DNA from 3 places in the Rhizobium arsenicireducens genome. Region 1 is predicted to be linked to each of the others. Evidence: predicted binding sites of a transcription regulator. Region 1 holds the regulator's gene; each other region holds the start of a gene.

Region 1 (7,175 bases):
ACATCGTGGCCATCTCCGGCCTCCACATGGCGCTCGCCTCGGGAATATTCTTCATCGGCCTGCGGATGGCGCTCAGCCTTTTTCCTGGCCTGGCCCAAGTCTTTCCGATCAAGAAAATCGCCGCGTCCGGGGCGCTCGTCGCGGCTTTCGCCTATCTTCTCATATCGGGCTTTCAGGTGTCCGCGGTGCGCGCCTTCCTGATGACGGCGATCATGCTGATCGCGGTGCTGTTCGACCGTCCGGCGATCAGCCTGCGCAATCTGTCCGTCGCCGCGATCATCATCATCGCGGTGACGCCGTCTGCCGTGATGGGGCCGGGCTTCCAGATGTCCTTTGCCGCGACCGCGGCTCTGATCGCCGGCTATGCTGCATGGCGCGGCCGCAAGCGCCGGAGCGGGATCAGGCTGGCATTTCCCGGGGTAAGATCGTTCAGTGAAGGCGGCAAGTTCATCGCCGGCACGTTTCTCACCTCATTGATCGGTGGTCTCTCGACCGCCATCTTCGCCATCGCCCATTTCCACCGTCTGGCGCCGCATGGTCTGGAAGCAAACCTCGCGGCAATGCCGCTCGTCTCGATCCTCGTCATGCCCGCCGGTCTCCTGGCTATGCTGTTGATGCCCTTTGGTCTCGATGCGCCCTTCCTTGCCATCATGGGATGGGGGTTGAGATCGGTCCTCGCGATTGCGCATGCGGTGGCCGGCTGGGGCGAGCCGATCGGCTTTGCGCGGATGCCCGCGTGGTTTCTGCCGCTTGCGTCGATCGGCCTTCTTCTGATGACGTTGTTACGGACGCGACTGCGGCATGCCGGCACTGTCTTGCTCGCGGCGGTGATCGCGTTCCTTGCGCGGGGTCCTGCGCCGCCGGCCGCCGATATCCTGATTGCGGAAGACGGTCAGCTTGTCGGCCTGCGCGTGTCGGAGGACAGCATCGCGACCAATCGAGCCCGCCCGCCTCGGTTCATCTTCGATCAGTGGAAGGCAGCGCTCGGAATCGACGAGCATGTGAGACCCGAGGAACGAAGTGTTTCATCGACCGGGCCGCCTCCCGGCTCACCAGACCTCGGCGCAAAAACGGCCGCGAACGGGCCGGTGCCCGGCGCTCCACCGAACAGACGGCAGCCGGTGCAGCGGCGTCAGTGGTCGGAGGCGGAAATCCGGGCGGCGCGCGATCGGATGCAAGAGGCCGTGACCGAGGGCGGGGAAGACCGTTTTATTTGCGAAGGGAAGCTCTGGTGCGTGGCGCGGCTTGATAGCGGTTGGACAATCGCCACCGTGGAAGAGGCCGCTTTTGTCGGCGGCGCCTGCGATGTGGCCGATATCGTGGTATCGGCGCGGCGCGTCGCCTTTTCGTCCTGCCGCTCGGGCGCCCGGCTCCTTACTGCTGAAACAATGCGTCGCAGCGGGGCCGTCGAAATCCATCTGGGACGACGCGAAGCCGGCGAAATGACGCTCACCACATCTTTCGAAGGCCTGACCCGTCCCTGGTCGATCCACCGACGCTACGACTGGCGTAGCGCCAGCTTCGTCCCGGATTCAGAGAGGGAGGGTGTCAACCCGGCCATGCCGGAAGCACAGCCGAGCAGCATGGCAGAGTTAAGTGCGCTCAGTGGTAGCGGCGAATGAGGCCGACCAGCTTGCCCTGGATCTTGACGCGGTCCGGGCCGAAAATGCGGGTCTCGTAAGCCGGGTTCGCCGCTTCGAGTGCGATCGACGCGCCACGGCGGCGGAAACGTTTCAAGGTTGCCTCCTCATCGTCGACCAGGGCGACGATGATATCGCCCGGATTGGCATTGGAGGCGTTGCGGATAATGACCGTGTCGCCATCCAGGATGCCCGCCTCGATCATCGAGTCGCCCTTGACCTCGAGCGCATAATGCTCGCCGGATCCCAGCATTTCGGCGGGAACGGTAATGTCGTGGGTGTTGTTTTGGATCGCCGAGATCGGAACGCCTGCGGCAATACGGCCCATGACGGGGACGCTGACCGAATTCGACGTGTCCTCGACGGGCTTTTGCGCCGCCACGGGCGTCTTGCCCAAGCTGCCTTCGATCACGCTGGGTGAAAAGCCGCGGCGCGGCTGGAGACTCGGCGAATAGGCTTCCGGGAGCTTGATCACCTCGATCGCACGGGCGCGGTTTGGCAGGCGCCGGATGAAGCCGCGCTCCTCAAGGGCGGTGATCAAACGGTGGATGCCCGACTTGGAGGCGAGATCCAGCGCGTCCTTCATTTCGTCGAAGGATGGAGGGACGCCGGATTCCTTCATCCGTTCGTGGATGAAAAGAAGCAGTTCCTGTTGCTTGCGCGTCAGCATGTTGCGGTGCCCCAATTGTGAAACAAATACGGAACATACACTATCTGTTCCAGTTGTGTTCCGCAAGTACCAAAGATCCCTTGAAGTCTGCAGTGCGAATGGTGAATTTTTTGATCACGGCGCTTTGCGTGTACAGGACGCGCTGATCTGGCTCCGGGCGTGGCGAGGCGATAGCGGATCGGCTTGCCATCGAGAGGCAAATGGCGCAAATCATCCCGTCGATGGCGAGTGCCTGACAAGGGGGTATGGGATGTCCGGATTGAACAAAGCGCGAGGCCTCGACCATGTCGTCCTCCCCGTCCACTCGCTGGAGGCGGCGCGCGGTCGGTTGAGCCAGCTCGGCTTCACCGTGGCGGCCGATGCGCGCCATCCGTTCGGCACCGAGAATGCCTGTGTGTTCTTCGCCGACGACACTTATCTCGAGCCGCTCTCCGTCGCCAGCCGTGAGGAATGCGAGGCGGCGGCCAAGGCTGGAAACATGTTCGTGGCGCGCGACCTGGCGTTCCGGTTCCGCAATGGCCCGGAAGGGCTGTCGGCGATCGTCGTCAAGACCGATGATGCCGAGGCCGATCACCGGCGTTTCGCTGCGGCGGGTTTTTCCGGCAGTCCGATTCTGCACTTCGAGCGGGTGTTCAAGATGGCGGACGGATCAGATGTCCTGGGCGGGTTCAAGCTTGCCTTCGCGGCCGACCTGCGGGCGCCCGACTTCTTCCTGTTTGCCTGCGAGCGGGTCAATCCCTTGCCGGCGGACCGCGGCGCGTTGGCGCGGCACGAGAACGGCGCGCTTGGTCTATCGACCGTCGTGCTCGGCGAGGACAATCCGAGCGACTTCCAGTATCTGCTGGAAGAGGTATTCGAGCAGCGCGAAGTCGAGGCCCATTCCTTCGGGCTGTCGCTGCAATCGGCCAATGCCAAGGTCGAGGCGCTGACGCCGGCCGGGCTTGCCGGCTATTTCGGGCTCGAGACAAAGGATTGCGGACGGGGGCTCAAAGGCCGGTTGCTAATCGTCAAGGTTGCCGATATCGGCGTGACAGAGCGGCTGCTCGCTGCTAAGGGCATCGCATTCAGCCGCCACGGCGCGCGTCTGATCGTTCCGCATGAGGCGGGGCAGGGCGTGCCCTTCGTTTTCGAGGAAGTTTGATGAGCAATCCGACCCATTCCGAAGTCGTCGTCGGCGAAGGTACCGCCAAGGTCGTCTTCTCCAATTCCAAGCGATTCTCGCTGATTGCCGGCCCCTGCCAGATGGAAAGCCGCGATCACGCCTTCATGATCGCCGGCCAGCTTTCGGAGATCTGCGGCGAGCTCGGGCTCGGCCTCGTCTACAAGTCGTCCTTCGACAAGGCGAACCGCACTTCTCTTTCTGCAGAGCGCGGGATCGGCCTGGAAAAGGCGATGGAGGTCTTTGCCGATCTCAAGAAGGAATACGGCTTCCCGGTGCTCACCGACGTGCACACCGAAGAGCACTGCCGGCTGGTTGCGCCGACGGTCGACGTTCTGCAGATCCCGGCGTTTCTCTGCCGCCAGACCGATCTTCTGGTGGCCGCTGCCCAGACCGGCCGTGCGATCAACGTCAAGAAAGGCCAGTTCCTCGCCCCTTGGGACATGAAGAACGTCCTCAACAAGATCAATGCCAGCGGCAATGCCAATGTCATGCTGTGTGAGCGCGGCGCATCCTTCGGCTACAACACGCTGGTGTCCGATATGCGCTCGCTGCCGATCATGGCGGCCATGGGCGCGCCGGTGGTGTTTGACGCCACCCACTCCGTCCAGCAGCCGGGCGGCCAGGGCGGCTCTTCCGGTGGCCAGCGCGAGTTCGTCGAGACGCTGGCGCGCGCCGCGGTCGCCGTCGGCGTGGCCGGCCTGTTCATAGAGACCCACCAGGATCCGGACAATGCCCCGTCGGACGGTCCGAACATGGTGCCGATCAGCCAGATGAAGCGCCTGCTGGAAAAGCTGCTGGCCTTCGACGCGATCGCCAAGGCTACCTGACCGCGACTTCAGCGGCAATCCTTCCTTGCAGACGCCGGCCCTTAGGCCGGCGTTTTGCATTGGGACGAATGTCCGCATTGCCTTTTGGCTTCTGTCATGTCGCTGCCATTGTATTTTCCGCATCATCGATTAAGACAGGCCATCCTCAATCCGACCCACTAGCAGGGAGGCTCCCATGACTGCCATCACCGACATTATCGGCCGCGAAATTCTCGACAGCCGCGGCAATCCGACCATTGAGGTCGATGTCTATCTCGAAGACGGCAGCATGGGACGTGCGGCTGTTCCGTCGGGCGCCTCGACAGGCGCGCACGAAGCCGTAGAACTGCGTGACGGCGGCAGCCGCTATCTCGGCAAGGGCGTCGAAAAGGCCGTCGAGGCCGTCAATACCGAGATCTTCGACGCGATCGGCGGTCTCGAAGCCGAGAACCAGATCCAGATCGACAATCTGATGATCGAGCTGGACGGCACGGCGAACAAGTCGCGCCTTGGCGCCAATGCCATCCTCGGCGTTTCGCTGGCCATCGCCAAGGCCGCCGCCGAAGCCACCGGCCTGCCGCTCTATCGCTATGTCGGCGGTCCCAACGCCCATGTGCTTCCCGTGCCGATGATGAACATCATCAACGGTGGCGCCCATGCCGACAATCCGATCGACTTCCAGGAATTCATGATCATGCCGGTCGGCACCGACAACATGCGCGATGCCGTGCGCATGGGTTCGGAAGTCTTCCACACGCTGAAGAAGGAACTGGCGGCCCAGGGCCACAACACCAATGTCGGCGATGAGGGCGGCTTTGCCCCCGGCCTGAAGAGCGCGCCGGAAGCGCTCGACTTCATCATGAAGTCGATCGAGAAGGCCGGCTACCGGCCGGGCGAAGACATCTATCTGGCGCTCGACTGCGCCTCGACCGAGTTCTTCAAGGACGGCAAGTACGTGATGGAGGGCGAGGGTCGCACGCTCGAGCCGGAAGCCATGGCCGACTATCTCGCGGAGCTGGCCGCCAAATATCCGATCATCTCGATCGAGGACGGCATGGCCGAGGACGACTGGGACGGCTGGAAGGCGCTGACCGACAAGATCGGCAATTCGTGCCAGCTGGTCGGCGACGACCTGTTCGTCACCAATTCGGCTCGCTTGCGCGACGGCATCAAGATGGGCGTCGCCAACTCGATCCTCGTCAAGGTCAACCAGATCGGCTCGCTGACGGAAACCCTCGACGCGGTCGAAACGGCACACAAGGCAGGCTACACGGCCGTCATGTCGCATCGTTCGGGCGAAACCGAGGACTCGACGATCGCCGACCTCGCGGTCGCCACCAACTGCGGCCAGATCAAGACCGGCTCGCTGTCGCGCTCGGATCGCCTGGCAAAGTACAACCAGCTGATCCGCATCGAGGAAATGCTCGGTCCCCAGGCTCGCTACGCCGGGACGTCGATCCTGCGCGCCTGATCGCGCTCAATTCGGGAGTTCACAGGCCGCGCTCCGCAAGGGGCGCGGCTTTTTTTGTCGTTGGGTCGTTACGGTCAACGATCGGTTAAGCACTAGTCGATAATTTGAAGCCATAGTTTTGCGTTTCAGGGCACCATCGGCATGTGGACCAGGCACCATAAGAAGAGAAAACTCGGCCAATTCATTCTGCCCGCCGTCACCATCGCGTTTCTTTCCTATTTCGGCTATCATTCGATCCACGGCGACTACGGCCTGCGGGCAGCGCAGGAATTCGAGCGTCAGCGGTTGGCCCGCAGTGGCGAGCTTGCCAAACTGGTCGGCCATCGCCAGCAGTTGGAGCGGCAGGTCGAACTGCTGAGTGACGGCTCGCTCGAGCGCGACATGATCGATGAAAAGGCGCGATATCAACTCAACATGTCGCGGCCGGACGAGATTGTCATTTTTGACGGCGAGCCGAATTAACCGAAATCAGGTTAATTACAAATTCCAGTTTAAATACAAACATTTCCCTTGTATGTGAGCTATGCATTTATGGCATTGCCCGTCGGCGCTTTCTTGCCTATTCTGCTTTTAAACAAAGACCCGAAATAACCCCAGGGAGGGATGAATGGCGCCGCGAAAAGCCGCGACTGCTACCGGTCGCAAGACCCCGGCCAAGCCTGCCAAGAAGGACTTGAGCGAAGGAGCAATTGCCGAATTCGATCGTGACACGGAGCTCAAGGCCTATCGTGAGATGCTGCTGATCCGGCGCTTCGAGGAAAAGGCCGGCCAGCTCTATGGCATGGGCTTCATCGGTGGCTTTTGTCACCTCTATATCGGCCAGGAAGCGGTTGTTGTCGGCATGCAGATGACGCTGAAGGATGGCGACCAGGTCATTACCGGCTACCGTGATCACGGCCATATGCTTGCCTGCGGCATGAGCGCCCGAGGCGTCATGGGTGAGCTGACCGGCCGCCGCGGTGGTCTGTCGAAGGGCAAGGGCGGCTCGATGCACATGTTCTCCAAGGAGAAGAACTTCTACGGCGGCCATGGTATCGTCGGCGCTCAGGTGCCGCTCGGCACGGGTCTGGCGTTTGCCAACAAGTATCGCGGCAATGACCATGTATCGCTGGCCTATTTTGGCGATGGCGCGGCCAACCAGGGCCAGGTCTATGAGAGCTTCAACATGGCTCGTCTGTGGAACCTGCCGGTGATCTACATCATCGAGAACAACCGATACGCCATGGGTACCTCGGTGTCGCGCGCGTCGGCCCAGACGAACTTCGCCCAGCGCGGCGTCTCCTTCAATATTCCGGGCATTCAGGTCGACGGCATGGATGTGCGTGCGGTCAAGGCCGCCGGCGAGCAGGCAGTCGAATATTGCCGCGCCGGCAAGGGGCCGGTCATCCTGGAAATGATGACCTACCGCTATCGCGGCCACTCGATG
Region 2 (7,175 bases), 2.4 Mb from region 1:
CGGGCTTCGGCGAACAGGCCGGTGCCCAGACCGGTGCGCTTGATGGTCTTCAGATAATCCTTCGGGATGATCATGTCGGTGTCGACGTTGACGACCGGAAGCGGTGCCGCGACGCCGGTGAGCTTTACGAACTTTTCCATCAGACCCTGCCTTCGGAATGCAATTGGAGAACTCCAGCAGCCATTAGAGGGAAATAGCGCGGATTTGAAGGCCTATATTGGCCAAACGGGTACGCCCGGACGCCGAAGCATCAGTTTTTCCGGGCTTTCCGTCGGTTCGACTCAAAGATCGATAATGGTGCCGCGACCGTCATTCCACACGCGAATCTCGCGGGCCTGGCCTTGAGTCTTCGCCTTGGCGTAGACCGGCGCCTTCTTCGATCGCAGGGTCAACATGCGGGCGGCTAGCGTCAGCGTCAGCACGGCGCCGGCGATCAGCGTCAGCGAGACGGTAAAGACGGCGGCGATGGCGAGCACGACGATGCCGGCGGCGGCAATGGCGATGGAACGGAGATTGTGCATGATGGACATCCTTTCTCGTATGCCAAGGTGGTCCTTCTCCCCTCGAAATGCAAGGGCTTTGCCTGAAATGTCGCCTTGCACGGCGGGCGAAAGATTGGCAGAACTTTCGCCATGAAATCGATCAACTCCCATCACCCCGCGCGGCTGCGCCGTTCCGTGCTCAGCGTGCCGGCGATCAATGTCCGAGCACTCGAAAAGGCGCACGGGCTTGCCTGCGACGCCGTCATTTTCGATCTCGAGGATTCCGTCGCACCGGAGAAAAAGGCCGAAGCGCGGGAGAATCTGCGCCGTTTCTTTGCCGAGACGCCGCTTCAGGGCCGCGAGGCGATCATCCGGGTGAACGCACTCGACAGCGAATTCTTTGTCGAGGACATGGCGGCAGTGGTCGCCTGTCGGCCGGATGCGGTGCTATTGCCCAAGGTCGATGGGCCGGACGACGTACAGCGCGTCGCCGATCTTCTGGCTGAGTCGGATGCGACGGAAAGTCTCAGGATCTGGGCGATGATCGAGACGCCGCGTGGCGTGCTGAACGCCGCGGCGATCGCCGGTTCGGGGCGGACCGCCGGCGGCCTGCTCGACTGCTTCGTCGTCGGGCTGAACGATCTCAGGAAGGAGACCGGCGTGGCTCCGGAGCCGGGACGGACCTATCTCGTGCCGTTCCTGATGCAGGTGATCCTTGCGGCGCGCGCCTATGGGCTCGATGCGATCGACAGCGTGTCGAACGAATTCAAGGCGCTGAGCGCCTTCGAGGCGGAATGCGCGCAGGGCCGTGCCATGGGCTTTGACGGCAAGATGCTGATCCATCCGGCGCAGATCGATGGTGCCAACCAGCATTTCGGCTTTTCTGCGGACGCGCTTTGCGAGGCAAGAACGATCGTCGCTGCCTTTGCCGATCCAGCCGTGGCCGGCCTCAACGTCATCAATCTTGACGGACGCATGGTCGAACGGCTGCATCTCGACCAGGCGGAACGGCTGCTCGCCAAGGTGCGGCTCATCGAAGAAAGAGAAGGCAGAGCATCATGAAAGTCTATCGTTTCCTCACCGGACCGGACGACGCGGCCTTTTGTCATCGCGTCACCGATGCGCTCAACAAGGGCTGGGAACTGCACGGTGCGCCGAGCCTGTCCTTCAATGCCGCGACCAACCAGATGCATTGTGGACAAGCTGTGGTGAAGACCGTGCACGGCAAGGACTACGACCCGAGCATGAAGCTCGGCGAGCAGTAAGCCCCAAGGGTCCAGCGCTGACCCCGGTTCTCCGGCACAGATGTTTTTCCGCCAGGCAACATTGTCCTTGAGGGGCGATTGCGATCATGGTCCGAGCGCGAGGCGTCCTGTCGAAGTGCGGTGGCGCCGGCCCCCCACGCATTGCAGGAGAATGCCCATGCTTACCATTCGACGTCTCGATATTTCCGATGCCCGCCTTCTGATTGCCGGCGCCAGCGACAAGGCGCGCGAGATCGGGGTGCCGATGTGCATCGCGGTTACCGACGAGAGCGGCCAACTGATCGCCTTCGAACGGATGGACGGCGGCAAGGTGACCAGCACGACGATTGCCATCGACAAGGCGTTTACTGCTGCTGCGGCGAAGAAGGCGACCCACGAATACGGTGCTGCCAGCCAACCGGGCAATCCGACCTTCGGCATTCATTCGGCGATCGGCGGTCGGCTGATGGTGGTCGGTGGCGGTCTGCCGGTTATCATCGACGGCGAGGTGGTCGGCGGCATCGGCATCAGCTCAGGCACGCCGGCGCAGGATCTCAGCTGCGCGGAAGCCGGTATTGCTCACTTTCTCGCGACTCGGGGCTAATCCTTCAATGAAGCGGTGACGCCGTCCGATTCCGCGGCGGCGTCTTCCGCGCTTTCTTCGATCCGCTCCATGTCGTCGTCGGACAGGCCGAAATGATGACCGATCTCGTGGATCAGCACATGGGTGATGATGTCGCCCAGGGTTTCTTCATTCTCGGCCCAGTAGTCGAGGATCGGCCGGCGATAGAGCATGATCCGGTTCGGCATTTCGCCGGTTTCCATGGTGAAACGCTCGGAAATGCCGCGGCCCTCGAACAGGCCGAGCAGGTCGAACGGCGTCTCCAGCGCCATGTCCTCGAAAACTTCGTCAGTCGGAAAATCGGCGATCTCGATGATCAGATTGCCCGTCAGCGCACGGAATTCCTCGGGCAGATGGCCATAGGCCTCGATCGCCAGCGATTCGAATGTGCTGATCGTCGGGGCATGGCGCTCGCGCCAATCTTCGGTCTGGTCGATACGGGCCATCGGTACTCCTTACTTCGTTTTCATATAAGACCTTTGCCCCGGCTTTTCGAGTGGGAATTCTGTCAAGGAATAAATTCACACTGAATCCGGTTGACTCTTTTGGCAAGCTCTGGAATCCATAGGAACATATAGAGAACATTCCAGCAGGAGAGACGTCATGGGCGCGACCGCTCTGGCGCAGGAGAGGCTTATTGCCTTGCGCGAAGCCATAGCGAAAATCGAAGGAGGGCCCCCTCCGGACGGGCTTGCGCCCGACGCGGGCGAAACCGACGACAAGCGGAATCGCGACTATCTTGGGCCAGCAACGGAGGCTTGCCGTCTCGAAAATCTGCTGCCGGAAGGCTTTCCGGCAGGCGCGATGATCGAAGTCCGGGGCGCGCAGCTGAGGAATGCGGGTGCCGTCAGCGGCTTCGGGCTGGGGCTCTGCCTGTCCGGCCAGCCCTACCGGCCGGAAAAGCGGATCCTCTGGATCGGAGACCGTTTCGTCGCGCGCGAGGCCGGTCTGCCCCATGCGGCGGGGCTTGCCGACTACGGATTGCGGCCGGGCGAACTCCTTTACGCCATGCCCCGGCGGCTGGAGGACGCGCTCTGGCTTGCCGATGCGGCGCTCTCGTGCGGCGCCTTCTCGGCGGTGATGCTCGAGGTTGCCGGCAATCCGCGCGGCTTCGGCCTGACCGAAAGCCGGCGTCTCAGCCTGAAGGCGAAAAATGCCGGCGGTTTTCTGCTTCTTGTGCGGCAGGGCGGAGAAGAAGAGGCGAGCAGCGCTTCGCTGCGCCTGCATGTCGAACCCGCGCCGGCGGCGGCGCGGACCCTCACCGACGGATCGATGCTTGGCGGCAGCATCGGCAAACCCGTTTTTCGCCTCGTTCCGGAAAAGAGCCGGATCGGGGTCCCTCACGAACTGATCCTGGAGTGGAATGAAGATGACCGCCTGTTTTACCCCGCAACTCCCGCTCATGCCGGTACAGGGCCCACTCACCGGCCGGCGCATCCTGGCGCTCTGGTTTCCCCGTCTCTCGACCGATCGGCTGGCGCGCCGACGCTGGGGACTGTCGTGGCGTTCGACAGGGCGTCCTGACCATCCGCCGGTCGTCTGCGCCGGCCGGGTTGCCAATGCCATGCGGTTGACCGCGCTCGACGAGGCAGCCGAGGCGATCGGCTTGCAGGTCGGCCAGGGCCTGGCGGAAGCGCGTGCCATTTGTCCGGCGCTTGACGTCGCCGAGGACGACCCGTCGGCCGATCAGCGCTTTCTCGGCGCGATTGCCGACTGGTGTGACCGCTATACGCCGCTGGTGGCGCTCGACGGCTCGGACGGACTGATGCTCGATATCACCGGCTGCGCCCATCTGTTCGGCGGCGAAAAGACGATGATCGAGGATATTCTTCACAGGCTTCTCCAGCTGGGGCTCGATGCGCGCGGCGCCATTTCGTCGGCGCCGGGCCTGTCCTGGGCGACGGCTCGCTTTTCCAGCCGTCAGGTGGTTGCCGACGAAGACATCGCGGATGTTCTCTCTCCCCTTCCGCTGCGCTCGCTCAGGATCGATGCCAGGATGGCGGCGGCGCTGGCGCGGGTCGGGCTCAAGCAGGTGGGCGATCTCCTGGCAGCACCCCGCGGACCGCTGACCCGGCGCTTCGGGCCGGCTCTCCTGCTGCGGCTCGACCAGGCTCTGGGGCGGGAGGGGGAGCCGATCGTGCCCCGCCGGCCGGTCGCGCTGCTGTCGGTCGAGCGGCGTCTGGCCGAGCCGATCCGCGACGAGGAGGTCATCCTGGACTTGACGGGCCGGCTGGCGGCATGCCTGAAATCGGGGCTCGAGGCGCGCGGCGAGGGCGGACGGCTGTTCGAACTCCTGCTCTTTCGGGTGGATGGCCGGGTTTTCCGGATCGAGATCGGTGCTGCGTCTCCGCTCAAGGACGGGGCGCGCATCCAGGCACTGTTTTCCGAGCGGCTCAGCGTTTTGCATGATGATCTCGATGCCGGCTTCGGTTTCGAGACCCTGAGGCTCAACGTGCTGCGGACCGAGGCGCTGGCCGAGACGCAGGGCACGTTCGGCGCCCGGATAAAGGAGGGGGATGCCGCCCTCGACTTCATCGACCGGGTGACGGCCCGTTTCGGCGATGGATGTCTTGTGCTTCCTGTCAGTCACCAGAGTCATTGGCCGGAGCGGGCTTCCAGCCTGATGCCGCTTGCCAACGGCGTGATGCCGGCGGCTGATGTGAGCCTGCCTGTGCGCAGCGAACGGCCGATCCGTCTTCTTGCCCATCCGGAGCCGGTCGAGGTCACCGCCGAGGTACCGGACGGTCCGCCCGCCAGTTTCCGCTGGCGCCGCGCCCGGCACAGGGTGGCGCGCGCCGAGGGGCCCGAGCGGCTGGCGCCCGAATGGTGGATCGACGGGGAAGAGGCGCTGCCGCGGGACTATTTCCGCATCGAGGTCAGCACCGGCCATCGTTTCTGGCTCTTCCGGCAAGGTCTCTACGAGCGGGGATCTGCCAGGCCGAGCTGGTTCATGCAGGGAATTTTCGCATGAGTGAACCGGCTTTCTTCGAAATCGGCTGCCGCAGCAATTTCTCCTTCCTGGAGGGCGCTTCGCATCCGGAGGAGATGGTGGCGACCGCCGCCCGGATCGGCCTTTCCGGCATAGGGCTTGCCGACCGCAACACGGTGGCGGGGGTGGTGCGCCTGCATGCCGCGGCGAAGATCAAGGGTTATGCCTTCCGCCCGGGCGCGCGGCTCGCCTTTGCCGACGGAACGCCGGAACTTGTCGCCTATCCGATGAACCGGCGCGGCTGGGGCCATCTCTGCCGCCTGCTGAGCGCGGGAAACCTGCGTTCGTTGAAGGGCGTGTGCACGCTTTACGAGGACGATCTCGTCGAATGGGCGGAGGACTTGATGGCGGCGGCAATGGTGCCCGCCTTCGCGACGAATGAAGAGGCCGAAGACTATCGCGCCCGCCTTGAGCGGCTGGTGCCCTATTTCGAAGGTCGGCTCCATCTCGCGCTCGTGCCGCGTTATGACGGCCTCGACCGCCTCGCCTTCAGCCGGATCGAGGAGATGGGACGCCGGCTTTCGCTGCCGCTGATCGTCAGCAATGATCCCTTCTATCACGAGCCGGAACGCAAGCCGCTGGCCGATGTGGTCACCGCCATCCGCGCGCATGTGACAGTGGCCGAGGCCGGTTTCCGGCTTCATGCCCATGCCGAGCGGCACCTGAAGGAGCCGCGGGAAATGGTCCGTCTTTTCCGGGCCTATCCGCACGCGGTCGCGGCGACAGCCGAATTCTTCGGCCGGCTCAATTTCTCCCTCGACGAACTCAGCCATCAATATCCCGACGAGGCGATCGGCGGCGAGACGCCCGACCGGGCCTTGCGCCGGCTGACCTATGCGGGGGCGGCTGGGCGCTTCCCGGGCGGCATTCCGCAAAAGATCGCCAACCTCCTCGAATACGAGCTGAACCTGATCGGCGAGAAGCGCTACGAACCCTATTTCCTCACCGTCCACCGCATCATCGGTTATGCCCGCTCGGAAGGCATTCTCTGCCAGGGGCGCGGTTCGGCCGCCAATTCCGCCGTCTGTTACTGCCTCGGCATCACCGAGGTGAACCCGGAGAAGACGACCCTGCTGTTCGAGCGCTTCATCTCGACCGAACGCGACGAACCGCCGGACATCGACGTCGACTTCGAGCACGAGCGGCGCGAGGAGGTGATCCAGTTCATCTACCGGACCTATGGGCGCGAGCACGCGGCGCTGACGGCGGCGGTCATCAACTACCGGGCCCGTTCGGCGGGGCGCGAGACGGCCAAGGTGTTCGGCCTGTCGGAGGATGTGCAGACGGCGCTTTCCGGGTCGATCTGGGGTTGGTCGACGGCCGATCTGTCAGCGCGCGAGGCCAGGGCCGCCGGCCTCGATCTTGCCGATCCGACGACCCGGCGCGTGCTCGACTATGCCTCGACGCTGATGGGTTTTCCGCGCCATCTCTCGCAGCATGTCGGCGGCTTCGTCATCACCCGCGACCGGCTCGACGAGGTCGTGCCGATCATGAACACGGCGGACGGGCGCTACATGGTCGAGTGGAACAAGGACGATCTCGATACGCTGAAGATCCTCAAGATCGATGTCCTGGCGCTCGGCATGCTCACCTGCCTTGCCAAGGCGATCAAGCTGCTTGAAAGCCATTACGACACGCCCATGACGCTTGCCGCCTTCTTCGAGGATCCGCGCGAAGAGGTCTATGACATGATCTGCCGGGCCGATACGCTCGGCGTCTTTCAGGTCGAAAGCCGGGCGCAGATGAGCATGCTGCCGCGGCTGAAACCGCGGGTGTTCTACGACCTGGTGATCGAGGTGGCGATCGTCCGGCCCGGGCCGATCCAGGGCAATATGGTG
Region 3 (7,175 bases), 760 kb from region 1:
CGCCGCTTATGAGCCCGAGATCAATCCGGACGGCTCCTTCAAGGCCAAGAACGGCGGCGTCGTCGGCTTCTATTCGCTGGAAATGTCGTCCGAACAGCTCGCCACCCGTATCATCTCCGAGCAGACGGAGGTCTCGTCCTCGAAGATCCGCCGCGGTGACATCACCGAAGCCGATTTCGAAAAGCTCGTCGCCTGCAGCCAGATGATGCAGAAAGTGCCGCTGTTCATCGACCAGACCGGTGGTATCTCGATCGCCCAGCTGTCGGCCCGCGCCCGTCGCCTCAAGCGCCAGCGCGGCCTCGACTGCCTGGTGGTCGACTATATCCAGTTGATGACCGGTGCCGGCAAGGCGGGCGAGAACCGCGTGCAGGAAATCACCCAGATCACCACGGGCCTGAAGGCGCTCGGCAAGGAACTCAACGTTCCCATCATCGCGCTGTCTCAGCTGTCGCGTGGCGTGGAAAGCCGCGAAGACAAGCGGCCACAGCTGTCCGACCTTCGTGAGTCGGGCTCGATCGAGCAGGATGCCGACGTCGTGCTGTTCGTTTTCCGTGAGGAATACTATGTAAAGAACAGCGAGCCGCGCGACATGGCCGACCCCAAATATCCGGAATGGGAAGCACTGATGGACAAGGTCAAGGGCACGGCCGACGTCATCATCGCCAAGCAGCGCCACGGACCGACCGGCACCGTCAAGCTCGCCTTCCAGGCGGAATTCACGCGCTTCGCCGACCTCGCCGACCCGAGCTTCACCGCCTATGAGGAGCCGTGAGCCAGCACAGTCAAAAATCTCGGCCACGGAGTTTCTGACGGTCAAGCCGTGCGGAGCTGCGCGGCAAACAATTGTGCATTGCGAGATTTAGTCGGCCACATACGTTCCCGGGCACGCGAAAAATGCTAGGGTCGCGGACAATTCTCTCAGCCCAGTGGTACCCAGACGATGACCGCCGCCCTCGACCTGACCGACGCCTCCGATGAGTTTCTCGCCGCCCCTCTCCGACTAACCATCGATCTTTCCGCCCTCGCGGACAATTGGCGGGACATGGCCAGGCGATCCGGCAAGGCGCGCACCGCGGCCGTGGTCAAAGCGGACGCCTACGGCCTTGGCATCGAAGATATCGGCCAGACGCTTTATCATGCGGGCGCGCGTGACTTTTTCGTTGCGATCCCTTCCGAGGGCGCGACGCTCAGGCCCTACGCACCCGAAGCGCGGATTTTTGTGCTGTCCGGCATATGGCCAGGCATGGAGGAGACCTTCTTCGAGTACGATCTCGTTCCGGTCCTTGCCTCGCAGGAACAGCTCGTCTTCTGGATGTCGGTCGTTGCAGAGCATGGCGACCACCCTTGCGCACTGCATGTCGATACCGGCTTCAACCGCCTCGGCCTGCCGCTCGAGGATGCCCTGGCACTGGCCGACGACGTGTCGCGGCCAGCGAGCTTCTCCCCGGTTCTGGTGCTCAGCCATCTCGCCTGCGGCGACGATCCGTTATCCCCGATGAACCGCCAGCAACTGGAATCATTCCTGAAGGTTAGCGCCGCCTTCGAAGGGATCGATTCAAGCCTTTCAGCTTCTGCTGGAACCTTCCTCGGGCCGGAATACCACTTCGACCTGACCCGTCCCGGCATCGCGCTCTATGGCGGCGAGGCAGTCAACGGCGTGAAGAACCCGATGCGCGCGGTTGCAACCGCCGAAGCCCGCATCCTGCAGATCCGCGAAGCCAAGGCCGGAGAAGCGGTGAGCTATGGCGCAACCTGCACGCTTGGCCGCGACAGCCGGCTGGCCGTGGTCTCCGCCGGCTATGCCGACGGCTATTTACGTTCGCTCTCGGGCAGCGGTGTGCCGCTTCGCGAGACGGGAATTGCCGGCGCCTGTGGTTTTGTCGCCGGCCACAAAGTGCCGGTCGCCGGCCGCGTCACCATGGACCTGACGATCTTCGACGTGACCGACGTGCCACCAAACGCCATTTCCGCCGGCGACTATATCGAACTGTTCGGCGCCAACATGCCGATCGACGAGGTGGCCCGCGCCGCCGGCACGATCGGTTACGAACTGCTGACGGGGCTCGGCCTACGCTACGAGCGGCGCTACATCGAAGCGCTCTAGGATACACGCGGCCGGCTTGCGCATTCCCGCGATTTCTCCTAACTGAGAGATCGATATTCACTTTTTGTTCCGCGTGCGGCGCGGACACAGGAATTCTCCCGGATGGCGAAAGCGAAGACCCAATTCATCTGCCAGAACTGCGGCACGGTGCATAACCGCTGGGCCGGCAAGTGCGACGGCTGCGGCGAGTGGAACACCATCGTCGAGGAAGACCCGATGGGCGGCATCGGCTCCGGTCCTGGAAAGACGCCGAAGAAGGGCCGCCCGGTCACCCTCACCTCGCTGTCCGGCGAAATCGAGGAAGCACCGCGCATCCCGACCGGCATGGGCGAACTCGACCGTGCGACTGGTGGCGGTTTCGTGCGCGGCTCGGCCGTGCTGATCGGCGGCGATCCGGGCATCGGCAAGTCGACGCTTCTCATGCAGGCGGCCGCCGCCCTGTCGCGCAAGGGCCATCGCGTCATCTACGTCTCGGGCGAAGAGGCGGTCGCACAGGTTCGGCTCCGCGCCCAGCGTCTCCACGCCGCCGACACTGATGTTCTTCTCGCCGCCGAGACCAATGTCGAGGACATCCTCGCCACCATTTCCGAAGGCAAGCGCCCGGATCTCGTCATCATCGATTCGATTCAGACGCTGTGGAGCGACGCGGCGGATTCGGCACCGGGCACAGTCACGCAGGTCCGGACCGGCGTGCAAGCTATGATCCGCTTTGCCAAGCAGACCGGCGCCACCATGGTGCTGGTCGGCCATGTCACCAAGGACGGCCAGATCGCCGGTCCGCGCGTGGTCGAACACATGGTCGATGCGGTGCTCTACTTCGAGGGCGATCGCGGCCATCACTACCGCATCCTGCGCACGGTGAAGAACCGCTTCGGCCCGACCGACGAGATCGGTGTTTTCGAAATGTCTGACAAGGGCCTGCGTGAAGTCGCCAACCCGTCGGAACTCTTCCTCGGCGAACGCAATGCAAAGTCGCCCGGCGCCGCGGTCTTCGCCGGCATGGAAGGGACCCGCCCGGTGCTCGTTGAAGTACAGGCGCTCGTCGCGGCGACAACGCTTGGCACGCCGCGCCGTGCCGTCGTCGGCTGGGATTCGTCGCGCCTTGCGATGATCCTCGCCGTGCTCGAGGCCCATTGTGGCGTTCGCCTCGGACAACACGACGTCTACTTGAATGTTGCGGGCGGATATCGCATCTCTGAGCCCGCTGCGGACATGGCGATCGCCTCTGCCCTTGTTTCGTCACTGGCCGGTCTTGCCCTTCCCGCCGATTGCGTCTATTTCGGCGAAGTCAGCCTGTCAGGCGCGGTCCGTCCGGTTGCGCATACGGCCCAGCGGTTGAAGGAGGCGGAAAAGCTCGGCTTCTCGTCCGCTGTCCTGCCTGCCGCTTCGTCGGAACTTCCGAAAGGGGCGACCGGGAAGTGGAGCGAAGTCGAGAGCCTGCCCGATCTCGTGGCGCGGATCGCCGGCTCACGGTTGAAGGCGCGCTCGGAAGAGGCTGGCGACTGATCCAATCCGGCCCGGCCGGCTTAAGGCGACAGTGGTCGCGATGGCAAAAAAGCAGGCGGTGGCCGGCAAGTCTTGGAGTTGGTATTTATGCCCATTACGATTTTTGACGGTATTGTCATCGGCGTCGTGCTGTTCTCGGCCGTACTCGCCATGGTGCGCGGATTTTCGCGCGAAGTCCTTTCGATCGCCAGCTGGGCCGGCGCGATTGCCGCCGCCTATTATCTTTATCCGGTGCTGCTTCCTTACGTGCAGAACTACACGAGTGATGACCGCATCGCGATCGCCGGATCGGCCGGCATCATCTTTCTGGTGGCACTGATCGTCATCTCGTTCATCACCAGCCGCATCGCCGACTTCATCATCGATAGCCGCATCGGCGCGCTTGACCGCACGCTCGGTTTTCTGTTCGGCGCGGCGCGCGGCATCCTGTTGCTGGTCGTCGCGGTGGCTTTCTGGAACTGGCTGGTCGACGTCAAGCATCGCCCTGACTGGGTCAACAATGCCAAGTCGAAGCCCTTCCTCGACGCGCTCGTGCTGAAGCTCGAGGCCGTTCTGCCGGAAGACATCGAGCCGCAAATCCGCGCACGCATCCTCGGCAAGGAAGAGCCGGCGACGAATGCGCCGGCTGCCGAAGCTCCGACCGATCAGGCGCCGGACAACTTGGTACCAACGGAAGACGCACCGGCCGCCAACAACTGACCGGGCTGCGGCCTTCGGCCGCGCCAAAGACAATCACTTGCGGACGCCGCCGGATCAGGACAGACCGGCGGCTTCCGTGTTAAAGCCGTCCCGGCACATCTGTCCGATCGAGCAAAGGCCTGCTTCCATGTCTCAGTCTGATTTTTCCGGTTTTGAATGGAGTCTCGAAGACGACACACTCCATGAGGAATGCGGGGTGTTCGGCATTCTGGGCCACCCCGATGCGGCGACCCTGACTGCGCTGGGCCTGCATGCGCTTCAACATCGCGGCCAGGAAGCGGCCGGCATCGTCTCGTTCGACGGGCGTCAGTTTCACACCGAAAAACACATGGGCCTGGTCGGCGACCACTATACCAATCCGGCGACGCTCGCCAAACTGCCCGGTTCGGTGGCCATCGGCCATACCCGCTATTCGACCACCGGCGAAGTGGCGTTGCGCAACGTGCAGCCACTGTTTGCCGAACTGGAAGAAGGCGGCATCGCCATTGCCCATAACGGCAACTTCACCAACGGTCTGACCCTGCGCCGCCAGATCATCGCCACCGGCGCCATCTGTCAGTCGACCTCCGACACCGAAGTCGTGCTGCATCTCATCGCCCGCTCGCGTCATTCCTCCACGGCCGACCGCTTCATCGACGCCATCCGCCAGATGGAAGGCGGTTATTCGATGCTGGCGATGACCCGCACCAAGCTCATTGCCGCCCGTGACCCGATCGGCATCCGCCCGCTCGTGATGGGCGAACTCGACGGCAAGCCTATCTTCTGCTCGGAAACCTGCGCGCTCGACATCATTGGCGCCAAGTTCGTCCGCGACGTCGAGAATGGCGAAGTCATCATCTGCGAGATCCAGCCGGACGGCTCGATCACCATCGACGCCCGCAAGCCTGCCAAGCCCCAGCCGGAACGGCTCTGCCTGTTTGAATACGTCTATTTCGCCCGTCCCGACTCCGTCGTCGGCGGCCGCAACGTGTACCAGACGCGCAAGGCCATGGGCCTCAATCTGGCGACCGAAGCCCCTTGCGACGGCGACGTGGTCGTACCGGTGCCCGACGGCGGCACGCCGGCAGCGCTTGGCTATGCCCAGGCCAGCGGCATTCCCTTCGAATACGGCATCATCCGCAACCATTATGTTGGCCGCACCTTCATCGAGCCGACGCAGCAGATTCGCGCCTTCGGCGTCAAACTCAAGCATTCCGCCAACCGGGCGATGATTGAGGGCAAGCGGGTCGTGCTGGTCGACGATTCGATCGTGCGCGGCACCACCTCGCTGAAGATCGTGCAGATGATCCGCGATGCCGGCGCCAAGGAAGTGCATATCCGCGTCGCCTCGCCGATGATCTTCCATCCGGACTTCTACGGCATTGACACGCCGGACGCCGACAAGCTGCTGGCCAACCAGTATGCCGGACCGGAAGCGATGGCGAAGTATATCGGTGCCGATTCGCTCGCCTTCCTGTCGATCGACGGGCTTTACCGCGCCGTCGGCGGCAAGCCGCGCGATAACAATGCGCCGCAATTCACCGACCACTATTTCACCGGCGATTATCCAACCCGTCTGCTCGACAAGGAAGGCGAGAAGATGGGCCGAAAGGTCTCCATGCTGGCGACCAACGGCTGAGTTTCAAGGACAGATACCATGACAGTTGACCTGAAGGGCCGTATCGCGCTCGTCACCGGCGCCTCGCGCGGCATCGGCTACTACACCGCTCTCGAACTCGCCAAGGCCGGCGCCCATGTCATTGCCTGCGCCCGCACCGTCGGTGGGCTTGAAGAACTCGACGACGCGATCAAGACCGTCGGCGGCACCGCGACGCTCGTACCCTTCGACCTTGCCGACATGAATGCGATCGACGCTCTTGGCGCCTCGATCAATGAGCGCTGGGGCAAGCTCGACATACTTGTCGCCAATGCCGGCGTGCTCGGCGTCATCTCGCCGATCGGCCACATCGAGGCCAAGGTGTTCGAAAAGGTGATGACCATCAATGTCACCGCCACCTGGCGCCTGATCCGCTCGGTCGAACCGCTGCTCGTCAAGTCTGATCAGGGTCGCGCGCTGATCCTGTCATCGGCTGCTGCCCACAAGTGCCGCCCTTTCTGGGGCGCCTACTCAGCCTCCAAGGCTGCCGTCGAGGCGCTCGCCCGGACCTGGGCGGGTGAGACACAGCGCCTGCCGCTTCGCGTCGTATCCATCGATCCGGGCGCCACCCGGACCGCCATGCGCGCCCAGGCCATGCCGGGTGAAGACCCGAGCACGGTTCCGCATCCCTCAGAAGTCGCCGCGAAGCTTCTGCCGCTGTGCGGCCCCGGCCTCACCGAGACCGGCAAGCTCTTCGTCGTGCGAGAGAACAAGCTCGTCGACTACCGGATGCCGGAGTGAACCAACTTGGAATGCGAAGCAGGAAGGTTCCCGCCACCTGAACTCCCCGGACAAAGGTCATCGATGAGAGCTAGCCTGACAAAGAAGATCATCCAGGTTTGCGACCGGAAAGTGGCTGAGAAGGGTCCCGACATCGGTCTGTCCTTCTACGCCTCATTCGCCAACAGGAACGAGATCCGGAGCTGCTGATGGAGGCGGCGGAATGATGGATACGCACCCACCGGCTCGACCACTTCGAGAAGGCCTCAAAGATCAAGCAGATGGTGGTGGCATGCGGCGCGTAGCCGAGAGCCGGAAGCCGCTGGCTTATGCGATCCTCCACTCTTGACCTCGCGCGCGGCCCGCGCCATAACTCGCCCCATGAAAACGACCATCTGCATTATCTGCGGGATCATTATTCGCTAGCGTCAGCGCTGGCCCGGCCGTTTTCGTCTCCTGACCCAAGTCCCAGATGACAAACGCCCCGGTCCAGCCGGACGGCTTGGCTAT

What was found. The regulator LexA, encoded in region 1, represses DNA repair genes until DNA is damaged. The targets are predictions, from matches to a motif close to TGTTCNNNNTGTGTTCNG.
Region 2: a site for LexA is predicted at 2,915-2,932, ahead of ACWPVA_RS18050 (ImuA family protein). Genes of this name have one in related genera too.
Region 3: a site for LexA is predicted at 2,159-2,176, ahead of radA (DNA repair protein RadA). Genes of this name have one in related genera too.

Annotation. Positions count from the first base shown of each region.
Region 1 covers NZ_CAXHYK020000001.1:1,255,532-1,262,706, forward strand. The annotation lists gene ACWPVA_RS05905 (ComEC/Rec2 family competence protein) at 1-1,622, shown strand, start outside; gene lexA (transcriptional repressor LexA) at 1,603-2,310, opposite strand; gene ACWPVA_RS05915 (VOC family protein) at 2,561-3,451, shown strand; gene kdsA (3-deoxy-8-phosphooctulonate synthase) at 3,451-4,299, shown strand; gene eno (phosphopyruvate hydratase) at 4,475-5,749, shown strand; gene ACWPVA_RS05930 (FtsB family cell division protein) at 5,891-6,211, shown strand; gene pdhA (pyruvate dehydrogenase (acetyl-transferring) E1 component subunit alpha) at 6,357-7,175, shown strand, end outside.
Region 2 covers NZ_CAXHYK020000001.1:3,638,194-3,645,368, forward strand. The annotation lists gene leuD (3-isopropylmalate dehydratase small subunit) at 1-140, opposite strand, end outside; gene ACWPVA_RS18025 (hypothetical protein) at 282-521, opposite strand; gene ACWPVA_RS18030 (HpcH/HpaI aldolase/citrate lyase family protein) at 633-1,544, shown strand; gene ACWPVA_RS18035 (DUF1737 domain-containing protein) at 1,541-1,747, shown strand; gene ACWPVA_RS18040 (GlcG/HbpS family heme-binding protein) at 1,905-2,330, shown strand; gene ACWPVA_RS18045 (metallopeptidase family protein) at 2,327-2,794, opposite strand; gene ACWPVA_RS18050 (ImuA family protein) at 2,952-3,872, shown strand; gene ACWPVA_RS18055 (Y-family DNA polymerase) at 3,913-5,319, shown strand; gene ACWPVA_RS18060 (error-prone DNA polymerase) at 5,316-7,175, shown strand, end outside.
Region 3 covers NZ_CAXHYK020000001.1:2,020,507-2,027,681, forward strand. The annotation lists gene ACWPVA_RS09990 (replicative DNA helicase) at 1-772, shown strand, start outside; gene alr (alanine racemase) at 941-2,104, shown strand; gene radA (DNA repair protein RadA) at 2,207-3,610, shown strand; gene ACWPVA_RS10005 (CvpA family protein) at 3,698-4,309, shown strand; gene purF (amidophosphoribosyltransferase) at 4,437-5,927, shown strand; gene ACWPVA_RS10015 (SDR family NAD(P)-dependent oxidoreductase) at 5,946-6,686, shown strand; partial or broken gene ACWPVA_RS10020 (DUF6500 family protein) at 6,750-6,970, shown strand.